One region of the Azoarcus sp. DD4 genome, then DNA from elsewhere that is predicted to be linked to it. Evidence: predicted binding sites of a transcription regulator. Region 1 holds the regulator's gene; each other region holds the start of a gene.

Evidence for each region. The regulator sigma-54, encoded in region 1, starts transcription at its own class of promoters, with help from an activator protein. The targets are predictions, from matches to a motif close to TGGCACGCTTNCTGCTNA.
Region 2: a site for sigma-54 is predicted at 2,402-2,419, ahead of CJ010_RS02505 (PEP-CTERM sorting domain-containing protein). Genes of this name have one in related genera too.
Region 3: a site for sigma-54 is predicted at 2,092-2,109, ahead of CJ010_RS23955 (hydrogenase small subunit). Genes of this name have one in related genera too.

What each region holds. Positions count from the first base shown of each region.
Region 1 covers NZ_CP022958.1:713,619-717,731, reverse strand. Annotated here, with positions in the region: gene recA (recombinase RecA) at 1-640, shown strand, start outside; gene recX (recombination regulator RecX) at 658-1,107, shown strand; gene lptB (LPS export ABC transporter ATP-binding protein) at 1,094-1,816, shown strand; gene CJ010_RS03425 (RNA polymerase factor sigma-54) at 1,829-3,286, shown strand; gene hpf (ribosome hibernation-promoting factor, HPF/YfiA family) at 3,300-3,623, shown strand; gene ptsN (PTS IIA-like nitrogen regulatory protein PtsN) at 3,760-4,113, shown strand, end outside.
Region 2 covers NZ_CP022958.1:508,657-512,769, forward strand. Annotated here, with positions in the region: cyclic di-GMP riboswitch class I at 316-403, shown strand; gene CJ010_RS02500 (S8 family serine peptidase) at 509-2,290, shown strand; gene CJ010_RS02505 (PEP-CTERM sorting domain-containing protein) at 2,600-3,478, shown strand; gene gspG (type II secretion system major pseudopilin GspG) at 3,675-4,113, shown strand, end outside.
Region 3 covers NZ_CP022958.1:5,156,625-5,160,737, forward strand. Annotated here, with positions in the region: gene CJ010_RS23940 (hypothetical protein) at 1-250, opposite strand, end outside; gene CJ010_RS23945 (hypothetical protein) at 594-830, opposite strand; gene CJ010_RS23950 (nitronate monooxygenase family protein) at 915-1,970, shown strand; gene CJ010_RS23955 (hydrogenase small subunit) at 2,170-3,258, shown strand; gene CJ010_RS23960 (nickel-dependent hydrogenase large subunit) at 3,261-4,113, shown strand, end outside.

The DNA.
Region 1 (4,113 bases):
GGTGCGCTCGGGCGGTGTCGACGTCGTCGTCATCGACTCGGTCGCCGCGCTCACGCCCAAGGCCGAAATCGAAGGCGAGATGGGCGACCAGCTGCCCGGCCTGCAGGCCCGCCTGATGAGCCAGGCGCTGCGCAAGCTCACCGCCAACATCAAGCGCACCAACACCCTGGTGATCTTCATCAACCAGATCCGCATGAAGATCGGTGTGATGTTCGGCAACCCGGAAACCACCACCGGCGGCAACGCGCTCAAGTTCTACGCCTCGGTGCGCATGGACATCCGCCGCACCGGCACGATCAAGCGCGGCGACGAAGTGGTCGGCTCGGAAACCAAGGTCAAGGTCGTCAAGAACAAGGTGTCGCCGCCGTTCAAGGAAGCGCACTTCGACATCCTCTACGGCGAAGGCGTGTCGCGCGAGGGTGAGATCATCGACCTCGGCGTGGATCACAAGATCGTCGACAAGTCCGGCGCCTGGTACGCCTACAACGGCGACAAGATCGGCCAGGGCAAGGACAACGCTCGCGAATTCCTGCGCGCCAACCCGGCACTGGCGCGCGAGATCGAGAACAAGGTCCGCGTCGCCCTCGGCCTCAAGGAAATGCCGGTCGACGGCATCCTGCCGGCGGCGGCCGAGGCCTGACTTCGGGTCACACGACCATGGGCGAACCCAGCCTGCGCGAACGAGCGATCCGCCATCTGGCGCGGCGGGAGCATTCCCGCAGCGAACTGGCGCGCAAGCTGGCCGCCCACGGCGATGCGGAGGAAGTGGACGAAGTACTCGGTCGGATGAGCGAACTCGGCCTGCTCTCCGACACCCGCTTCGCCGGCGCCTGGGTGCGCGGCAAGGCCGGACGTTTCGGCGCCGCCCGCCTGCGCCGCGAACTCACCCGGCGCGGCGTCGCCGCCGAGACGATAGACGAGGCACTGGCCGCCGAGTGCGGCGATTCCGAACTCGATCGCGCCCGCGCGGTGTGGCAGGCGAAGTTCGGCAGCGCCCCGGGCGATGCACGCAAATGGGCGCGACAGGCCCGCTTCCTGCAAAGCCGGGGCTTCGCTTCCGACCTGATCCGCAAAATACTGAAAGAAAGCCCCGATGAGTCTGCTTAAGGTCACCGGACTTCAAAAGCGCTACAAGGCGCGCACCGTGGTGCACGACGTCGGCTTCGAAGTCGACGCGGGCGAGGTCGTCGGCCTGCTCGGCCCCAACGGCGCCGGCAAGACCACCTGTTTCTACATGATCGTCGGTCTGGTGCGGGCCGATGGCGGCGAGATCCTGCTCGAAGACGCCCGCCTCACCCACCTGCCCATCCACGAACGCGCCCGCCTCGGCCTGTCCTACCTGCCACAGGAAATGAGCGTGTTCCGCAAGCTCACGGTGGCGGAGAACATCCAGGCGGTGCTCGAACTGCGCGGCCTCGACAGCGGCCGCGTGGCAGAGCGCCTGGAAGAACTGCTCGAGGAACTCGGCATCGCCCACCTGCGCAACAGCACCGCGATTTCACTGTCCGGTGGCGAGCGCCGCCGCTGCGAGATCGCGCGCGCGCTCGCCACCGATCCGCGTCTAATCCTGCTCGACGAACCCTTCGCCGGTGTCGACCCCATTGCGGTGCTCGACATCCAGAAGATCATCCGCTTCCTCAAGGAACGCGGCATCGGTGTGCTGATCACCGACCACAACGTGCGCGAAACCCTGGGCATCTGCGACCGCGCCGCCATCATCAGCGAAGGGCGCGTCCTGGCCAGTGGCCAGCCGCGGGAAATCATCGACAACGAGCAAGTCCGCCAGGTATATCTCGGCGAGCACTTCCGTCTCTGACCGCCGCCCACCATGAAGCCCACGCTACAACTCAAGCTCTCCCAGCACCTCACGCTGACGCCGCAGCTGCAGCAGTCCATCAAGCTGCTGCAGCTCTCCACGCTGGAGCTCAACACCGAGATCGAGCGCTTCCTGCTCGAGAACCCGATGCTGGAGCGCGAGGAGCCCGACGGCGGTCACGATTTCCAGGCTTCGATCGCGCCCTCCGGTGCCACCCAGAGCACGTCGACCGGCGATGGCCCCGGCGATGCGGCTCCCGAGCACGAACCACGCTCCGAGAACAGCGACTCCGCCAGCTTCGAGGAAGGCATGGACTGGTCGGGCAGCGGCAGCGGTTCGAGCGGCAACCGCGACGATGACGACGACGTCGACTTCCAGGAATTCCAGGCTGCCGGCATCTCGCTGCGCGACCATCTCGACCAGCAAGTCGCCCTGTCGCCGCTGTCCGACCGTGATCGCTCCCTGGTGCGCTTTCTGATCGAGGCACTGGACGACGACGGCTACCTACACCAGGAGCTCGAAGAACTGCTCGAACTCCTGCCGCCGGAGCTCGACGTCGAACTCGACGACCTGAGCATCGCATTGCGCCACGTGCAGAGCCTGGAGCCCGCCGGCATAGGCGCACGCACCCCGCAGGAATGCCTGGCGCTGCAACTGCAGGCGATGCCGGCCAACCCGGTGCGCAACTTGGCGCTGGAAATCGTCAGCCAGCATCTCGAACTGCTCGCCGAGCGCAATTTCGCCAAGCTCAAGAAGCTCACCGGCTGCGACGACGACGCCCTGCGCGCGGCCCATGCCCTGATCTGCCGCCTGGACCCGCATCCGGGCGCCCAGCACTCGGTGGAAGAAACCCGCTACGTGCTGCCCGACGTGGTGGTCCGCAAGCAGCGCGGCCGCTGGACGGTGCAGCTCAACCCCGAGGCGATGCCGCGCCTGCGCATCAACCAGCTCTACGCCAGCATCCTGCAGCAGAACCGCGGCCAGGGCGGCGGCCTGACCAGCCAGTTGCAGGAGGCGCGCTGGCTGATCAAGAACGTGCAGCAGCGCTTCGACACCATCCTGCGCGTCTCCCAGGCCATCGTTGACCAGCAGCGGCAGTTCTTCGATCATGGGGAGGTGGCGATGCGGCCGCTCACGCTCAGGGAGATCGCGGACCAGCTCGAATTGCACGAATCCACTGTGTCGCGCGTCACCACGCAGAAGTTCATGGCGACCCCGCGCGGCGTGTTCGAACTCAAGTATTTCTTCGGCAGCCATGTCGCCACCGACACCGGTGGCGCGGCCTCTTCCACGGCGATTCGCGCGCTGATTCGCCAGCTGGTCGATGCCGAGGACAGGAAAAAACCCCTGTCCGACGCCAGGATTGCCGAATTATTGGGCCAGCAGGGTATCGTGGTGGCAAGGCGTACCATCGCCAAGTACCGCGAGTCACTCAATATCCCGCCGGTCAGTCTGCGCAAAACGATCTGAAAGAGGAGTCATCATGAATCTCAACATCACCGGGCATCACGTCGAAGTCACGCCGGCCATCCGCGAATACGTGATGACGAAGCTGGACCGCGTCATCGCTCATTTCGACAACGTCACCAGCGTGAACGTGATTCTCTCGGTGGAGAAGCTGAAGCAAAAAGCCGAGGTCACCGTACACGTGCGCGGCAAGGACATCTACGTCGAGAGCGACGATGCCAACCTCTACGCCGCCATCGACAGCATGACCGACAAGCTCGATCGCCAGGTGCAGAAGTACAAGCAGAAGGTGGCCGATCACAACCACGACGCGCTCAAGCACCAAAGCCCCGAAGCGTGATCTTTTCATTACGTCGTCCGATCTAGGGTGTGGGTATAATCCGCGCGTTTTCACGACGCGCCTGCCCGCACCCCCGATCGCCAGACCGCCATCCCGCGGTGCCAGCGTCGCCGGCGCCGCGCAAGCTTTCCAGCGCATGAGCCTGATAGCCCAACTCCTGCCACTCTCCAACGTGGTGGTCGACCTCGATGCCAGCAGCAAGAAGCGGGTTTTCGAGCATGCCGGCCTGCTGTTCGAAAACAATCAGGGCATTGCCCGCAGCACTGTATTCGACAGTCTGTTCTCCCGCGAACGACTCGGCTCCACCGGTCTGGGCCAGGGCATCGCCATTCCGCATGGCCGCATCAAGGGCCTGAAGGAAGCCGCGGGCGCCTTCCTGCGCCTGTCGACGCCGGTGCAGTTCGACGCCCCCGACGGTCGTCCGGTCAACCTGCTGTTCGTCCTGCTGGTACCGGAACAGGCCAACGAGGCCCATCTGCAATTACTCTCG
Region 2 (4,113 bases), 200 kb from region 1:
GACCAACTACGTCACGGGCGAGGCGGTCTAGTTGTAACTCTATGTAACAGATTGGGCCTTTGCGGAACCTGTTTACAGGGTTGAAGGAGCGCCGGGCTGCTTGTTCGAGGATTGCGTCAGAACAAAGAAAGAAGCGCCTCGGCGCGATTCTCGGCTTATGCCTCCTGTATTTTGCGGGGCATACGGATGTCTGTGGGTGCCGTGCATGAGGTTGCAAGTATTTGACCCAAATCAGGTAATTGGCGGGAAAGCCGCTCAACTTTGTCACTGCCTTGACGTAGACTGCACCCATGCCACGGCGGAAAGGCCGCGGCGACCTGAAAAGGGCAAACCCGCCGAAAGGCGGGGACGCAAAATCTCCGGTCTAAAGGGCGAAAAGCTCAACGATAGCGGGATTGCCAGGTGATGCAGCGGGTGTTCGCTCGCGACGGTAGGTGTACGTCATCTCCTTTTGTGCAATTCCATGTCCAGGGTGCCTCGGCCGGTCACCGCATGCATGGAGCTGCAAATGAACACTCTACCCCTCCGCAAAACGGCCCTCTCCGTCGGCATCGCCGCCCTGACGAGCCTCACCCTCGGCGCCTTCTCGCTGCCGGTTTCCGCGCAGACCACTTCGACCGAACAACAATGGGTGCCCGGCCGCCTGCTGGTGCAACCGCGCGCCGGCCTGTCCGACGCTGAGTTCGAGAAGATCATCAAGCCGCACGGCGCACGCCAGGTTGGCAAGATCGAAGGCATCAACGTCCGCATCATCCAGCTGCCCCCGCAGGCGTCCGAAAAGGCGGTCGAGGCGCTGCTCAAGCACAACAAGCATCTCGAGTTCGTCGAGCGCGACATGCTTCTCAAGCCGGATCTGGTTGCCGACGATCCCTATTTCGGTAGCGCTTGGCACCTTCCAAAGATTGGCGCTCCGACCGCGTGGGACGTGACCCAAGGGCAAAACGTCACCATCGCGATTCTCGATTCCGGTGTTGATGGGCAGCATGCAGATCTGGCACCGAAGCTGGTTTCGGGCTGGAACTTCTATGATGGCAATTCCGACACTGCCGATGTGTATGGACACGGTACGCAGGTTGCCGGTGCCGCGGCTGCTGCGAGCAACAACAGCATTGGTGTGAGTGCGGTCGCGGGTGCTGCTCGCATCATGCCGATCCGCGTGACGGACACGTCGGGTCAGGGGTTGCTCAGCCATATGGCGTCTGGCATTACCTGGGCGGCAGATCGTGGCGCAAAAGTTGCCAACCTGAGTTTTGCCGGTGCAGGCGGTTATGCAACGGTGCAAACCGCGGCGCAGTACATGAAGAGTAAAGGCGGGCTGGTTGTCACCGCGGCGGGCAATTACGGCACCGAGCAGACTTTTGCGGCCAGCGACACGACCATTGTCGTTTCGGCCACGACGAGTAACGACGACCGGGCAAGCTGGTCGAGCTATGGCGCGTTTGTCGATGTGGCAGCTCCCGGTACCAGCATCTGGACCACGACGCGCGGCGGTGGCTACACGGCTGCCTCCGGTACTTCTGTTGCGAGTCCTGTTGCAGCGGGCGTGGTGGGGCTCATGATGGCGGCAAACTCGAACCTGAGTGCTTCCTCGGTCGAAAAGCTGTTGTTCTCGACGGCAACGGACTTGGGAACCGCAGGTTTCGATACGTCGTACGGCAATGGTCGCGTCAATGCGGCTGCGGCGGTACAGGCAGCGGTGGGTGCCGTTGCTGCGGACACGACGGCACCGACCGTTTCACTGACTAATCCTGTGAATGGCAGCACCGTCAAAGGGATCATCGTCGTCGACGTCGCGGCCAGTGACAACGTCGGGGTAAATCGCGTTGAACTGATGGTGAACGGGACGAAGATTGCGACCGATACGGGGGTCCCTTACGGTTTCAGCTGGGATAGCAGCGCCGTACCTGATGGAACGGCGACTTTGGTGGCCTACGCGTACGACGCGGCAGGGAACTATGCAACCAAGTCGATCAGCGTGAAGGTCGAGAATGCTACGAGTTCGTCCGGTACGGGAAGCGATACTGCCGCTCCGCAGGTCGGTATCGGCGGTCTGAGCGATGGTAGTCAGGTGAATGGTCGTGTGACGGTCCAGGCGACCGCTACGGATAATGTCGCCGTGACGAAGACGCGGTTGTACATCGACGGCGGTTTGGTTGCTACTTCCAATGGTGGCAGCGTCACCTATAAGTGGAACGCGCGCTCCGCGACAACCGGCACGCACACGATTACGGCTGAGGCAGATGACGCGGCCGGCAATAAGGGCAGTACCAGCGTACGGGTTGTGCGTTGAGTCGAAAGGTATAACGGAGGCGCGTTCGTAGCTAGGGGGTTGAAGGAGCTTTACGGACGCGTTGAATTTGGCGGACAGGAATGGATTTCTGTCCGCCATTTCTTTTTTTGGCGGCACGCTTTCCGTTATCGCTCAATCTGTCGGTTGTCTTTACAGTGTTTTTACGTCGAGAAAATTTATTCATATAAATCAATAAATTGAATTCTGGTCTGGGAGTTGCTTCGGTTCAAGTGGCGGCGCAAGGTAGTTCATCAGGGATCATCAGACCTCAAGCCGCGTATTCGGCAGAAGCACTCTAGGAGGTGTGCCATGGGATCAATGATGAAGGGGAAATTGGCGGCCGTACTGTTGGCCGGCGGCAGTCTTTTTTTTGCCGCGCCTACGACTTACGCCGCAGTGTGTAGTCTGAGTTCTCTTGATGCGACGTGTACGTTTGCAACGGATAGTTCGACGCCGGATGCGATCTACCAGAATCCAGACAATTCGACGGTGGTCGGTTCAGGACTGATCGACCCGTTCCTGACGGTTCAGAACAACGGCACCGAATCAGGTTTCAGCACGGACGCACCGAGCAACGATCTCCCGCTGGATACCAAGCGCGCGGAAGGCAACGGACAGTTCACCCGTACCTTCACCATCGGTGATCTGTTCGCTGTCACGGTGAACGGAACCAGCTACTACCGGTTCTTTCTTGATATCAACGAGCCGTCGGGAGGAACGAGCAGCTTGCTGTCGCTCGATCTCCTGAAAATCTACAACACGGGTTCGTCCAGTGCCGTAACGCTCGGGAGTGGCACGACTCTGGCCGATCTGGGTACGCAGGGGTGGTCACTCCTGTACGACCTGGGCGCCAATTCGTTGGGGCTCGATTACGACGTGTTCGGTAGTGGTAGTGGCAAAGGTATCGATCTCGAAGTGTTGATTCCAACGAGCGTGTTCACGGGTAGCACCACTGACAGGATCGTATTCGCAACGCAGTTCTCGGGTGCTGGCGACGGTTTTGAGGAATGGTGGTATCAGGCGCGCGGCACGTCCGATGTTTGCCCGCCGGGAACGGTTGGTACTCCGCCGAACTGCACGATCCCTCCGGTGCTCATTCCCGAGCCGGGAAGCCTGACCCTGGTTGGCTTGGCCATGTTCGGATTATTGGGGGTGCAGCTTGTCCGCCGCAGGGCGGTGCTTCAGTGAGGACTGAAAGCGGCTTTTCTTGCGATATCTGGTAGAAGGCTGAGGCCCAGTGGGTAACCATTGGGCCTCAGCGATCGGGCCTGCATCTGGTCCGGTCGCCGCTGGTTTGCTTCTGTAGTCTTGATACTCTCTTCGATGTTTCCCGCCCGATTCCTTGTGACACAATTGCTTCCGATTCATCGACGACGGGGCGGTCATGAGCGAGACTCGGAATGCGAGGAGAAGGGTAAGGCGCGCTGTTGATCGGCGCCGTGGCTTCACCCTGCTCGAACTCCTGGTTGTAATGGTCATCATTGGCCTGCTCGCGGGCTACGTCGGCCCGCGATTTTTTTCCCAGATCGGCAAATCCGAAGTAAAAACGGCGCGGGCGCAGATCGATGCGTTTGAAAAGGCGCTGGATCAATACCGGCTCGACGTCGGCCGCTACCCCACCAGCGAACAGGGCCTGCAGGCGCTGATGGAGGCGCCGGCCGGGACGACGCGCTGGACCGGCCCATACCTGAAGAAGGCCGTGCCGGCCGATCCCTGGGGCCAGCCTTACCAGTATCGGCAACCGGGGGAGCATGGCGAGTTCGACATCCTGTCCTGGGGGGCGGATGGCAAACCGGGTGGAGAGGGGACGGACGCCGATATCG
Region 3 (4,113 bases), 960 kb from region 1:
CCATCGGCACCTGCTCGGGACCGGCGCGTCCGGCCTGGCCCATGCGGCTTTCGCCCGACATCGCCATCGTCCGGTCGGCCTCATGGTCGCGTGCCAGCTGATACACGCTGTCGCGCAGGTCCTGCGACAGACCCGGTGCCGTGCTCGTCGCACCGCCCATCGCGGCGTCGCCCGCCGCAGCGCCGAAAGACATGCCGAGCAGGACGCTGGCTGCAACCGTCGACATCAGGGTGTGGTTGAGGTGTTTCATGGTCGTTCTCCTGAGAGAGTCTGCTGGGGCGACAGGCGGTTTGCCTGTACAGCCTTCGTCGGAGAACGCGCCTGATTCTTACAGCCGGACTACTGAAACCACACTGCCGACACAGGTTAAGGGGCAGCCCTCCGATCGCTTGCCTGCACCCGGAACGTCTGACGAGGAGCAGTGCTTCCGGCCGGTGAGGATGCGGCGACACGCCATGGTCCGCCCATCCCTGCCTTGGAAAGCCGCCATGCCGACGCACGGCGGTCCGCGCCAACGCGCTGACGTGCCCGGTATTGGCGGCGCAGGCGAGGCAGTTCCATTCTAGTTCACACCCGCCTGCCTGCCGGAAAGCTCAGCGCTCGCCCTGCGTCTCCGCGTTCGGATCGGGATCGGGATCGCGCATCAGCGCCACCGCCAGGCGGATACCGATGAACGCATTGGCCAGCGCGAATCCGGCCACCACCAGCGTTACCGAAGGCAACAGCGGGTAGCTGCGCAGCACCCAGGCCAGCAGGGACGACAACAGGTTCAGCGTCACCATCAACCAGAAACGGGGATTGCGAGGCTGGTAGATCCGGGAGAGCTTCATGCACGGGCCACGGCGGCAGCGCCGTTGTTGTCAGGGGGCCCGACAGCCTACACTGCCCGCGCCCGCCGCCAACAGGAGATTCGCATGCAGGCCACCACGCCCTTCACCGCCGCACTCGGCATCGAGCACCCGATCATCCAGGCACCGATGGCCGGCGGGGCCACCACGCCGGAGCTGGTCGCCGCGGTGTCCAATGCCGGCGCGCTCGGTTCGTTCGCTGCCGCCATCCTTGCACCCTCGGCCATCGCGGATGCCGTCGGGCGCATCCGCGCGCTCACCGACCGTCCTTTCAACGTAAACCTCTTCGTGCTCGACACCCCGGCCGTCAGCGCCGCCCAGCTCGCCCGCGCCCACGCCCTGCTCGATCCGCTGCGCGCCGAACTCGGCCTGCCGCCGGGCAACACACCGGCACGCTTCTGCGAAGACCCGCAGACCCAGCTCGAAGCGACGCTCCAACTCGCCCCGCCGGTGGTGAGCTTCACCTTCGGCATCCTCGATACCGCCACCGTGGCCCGCTTCCATCGTGCCGGCAGCAAGGTGATCGGCACCGCCACCACCGTTGCCGAGGCGCTCGCCTGGGAAGCGGCCGGCGCCGACTACGTGTGCGCGCAGGGCTACGAAGCCGGCGGCCATCGCGGCACCTTCCTCGGCGACATGGAGCAGTCCGGCATCGGCCTGATGGCACTGCTGCCGCAGATCGCGCGCGCGGTTCGCATCCCGGTGATCGCCGCCGGCGGCATCATGGACGGCCGCGCCATCGCCGCGTCGCTGCTGCTCGGCGCCCAGGCTGCGCAGTTGGGCACCGCTTTCCTGTGCTGCCCGGAATCCGGCATTCCAGAGGTCTGGAAAGACGCGGTACGCACCGCGCACGACGACGGCACCCGGTTGACCCGAGCCTTCTCCGGCCGCCACGCCCGTGGCGTGGTCAATGCCTATATGGAGAAGCTGCGCGGCGTGGAAAGCGAGCTGCCGCCCTACCCGGTGCAGAACGCCCTGACCGGCGAACTGCGTCAGGCCGCCGCCCGCCAGGGCAGGGCCGACTACATGTCGCTGTGGGCCGGCCAGGGCGCCGGGATGGCGCGCACCCTGCCAGCGGCCGAGCTGGTGCGCGTGCTGGCTGCCGAACTGACCGCGGCCTGAGCCCTGCGGGCGGCTTGCCGCCTTCCAGCCGGCAAGCAGGCCGGTAAGCCGCTTATCACCCCGCATCTCGACCCTATGCGATAAGTCATAAAAAACATCGCTTTAAGAGCAGACCGCACGGTGGCACGGAACTTGTTGTGACCCTCACCACGCCCGCCGCAACGAAGCGGCGGACGCACGAAAGCAGGGGGGTACAACAATGACCGAAACCTTTTACGACGTACTACGCCGCCAGGGTATCACCCGGCGCAGCTTCCTCAAGTTCTGCAGCCTCACCGCCACCTCGCTCGGCCTGGGTTCGGCCGCTGCGCCGCAGATCGCCCATGCGCTGGAAACCAAGCCGCGCACCCCGGTGCTGTGGCTGCACGGGCTGGAATGCACCTGTTGCTCGGAATCCTTCATCCGCTCGGCGCACCCGCTGACCAAGGACGTGGTGCTGTCGATGCTGTCGCTCGACTACGACGACACCCTGATGGCCGCCGCCGGCCACCAGGCTGAGGCGATCCTCGACGAGATCCGCAAGAAGTACAAAGGCAACTACATCCTCGCGGTGGAAGGCAACCCGCCGCTGAACGAAGACGGCATGTTCGCCATCCAGGGCGGCCGCCCCTTCGTCGAGAAGCTGCGCGAGACCGCTGCCGACTGCAAGGCGATCATTTCCTGGGGCTCCTGTGCCTCGTGGGGCTGCGTGCAGGCCGCCAAGCCCAACCCGACCCGCGCCACGCCGGTGCACAAGGTCATCACCGACAAACCCATCGTCAAAGTGCCGGGCTGCCCGCCGATCGCGGAGGTGATGACGGCGGTGGTCACCTACATGCTGACCTTCGACAAGCTGCCGGAGCTGGACCGCATGGGCCGGCCGAAGATGTTCTACGGCCAGCGCATCCACGACAAATGCTACCGCCGCCCCCACTTCGACGCCGGCCAGTTCGCCGAGGCCTGGGACGACGAAGGCTCGCGCAAGGGCTACTGCCTCTACAAGATGGGCTGCAAGGGTCCGACCACCTATAACGCCTGCTCCACCGTGCGCTGGAACGAGGGCGTGTCCTTCCCGATCCAGTCGGGCCACGGCTGCATCGGCTGCTCGGAAGATGGTTTCTGGGACAAGGGCGGTTTCTACGACCGCGTCACCGACATCAAGCAATTCGGCATCGAAGCCAACGCCGACAAGGTCGGCGCCACCGCCGCCGGGGTGGTCGGCGCGAGCGTGGCCGCGCATGCGGCCGTCACCGCGCTGGCGCGCGCGCGCAGCAAGACCGGCATCGACGTGAAGCAAGGGGAACAGTAATCATGGGCGTGTACGAGACTCAGGGCTTCAAGCTCGACAACACCGGCAAGCGCGTCGTCGTCGATCCGGTCACACGGATCGAGGGCCACATGCGCGTCGAGGTGAACCTCGACAGCAACAACGTGATCCGCAACGCGGTGTCCACCGGCACCATGTGGCGCGGCCTCGAAGTCATCCTCAAGGGCCGCGACCCGCGCGACGCCTGGGCCTTCACCGAGCGCATCTGCGGCGTGTGCACCGGCACCCACGCGCTGACCAGCGTGCGCGCGGTGGAAGACGCGCTCGGCATCGACATCCCGGAAAACGCCAACTCCATCCGCAACCTGATGCAGCTCACGCTGCAGGTGCACGACCACCTGGTGCACTTCTACCACCTGCATGCGCTCGACTGGGTGGACGTGGTCAGCGCGCTGAAGGCCGACCCCAAGAAGACCTCCGAACTCGCGCAGAGCATCTCGAGCTGGCCGAACTCCTCGCCCGGTTACTTCCGCGACATCCAGAACCGGCTGAAGAAGTTCGTCGAATCCGGCCAGCTCGGCCCCTTCATGAACGGCTACTGGGGCAACCCGGCCTACAAGCTGCCGCCGGAAGCCAACCTGATGGCGGTGACCCACTACCTGGAAGCGCTCGACTTCCAGAAGGACATCGTCAAGATCCACACCATCTTCGGCGGCAAGAACCCGCACCCGAACTGGCTGGTGGGCGGCATGCCGTGCGCGATCAACCTCGACGGCGTCGGCGCCGTGGGTGCGATCAACATGGAGCGGCTCAACCTGGTCAAGAGCATCATCGACCGCTCGATCGAGTTCATCGACCAGGTCTACCTGCCCGACCTCGTTGCCATCGCATCCTTCT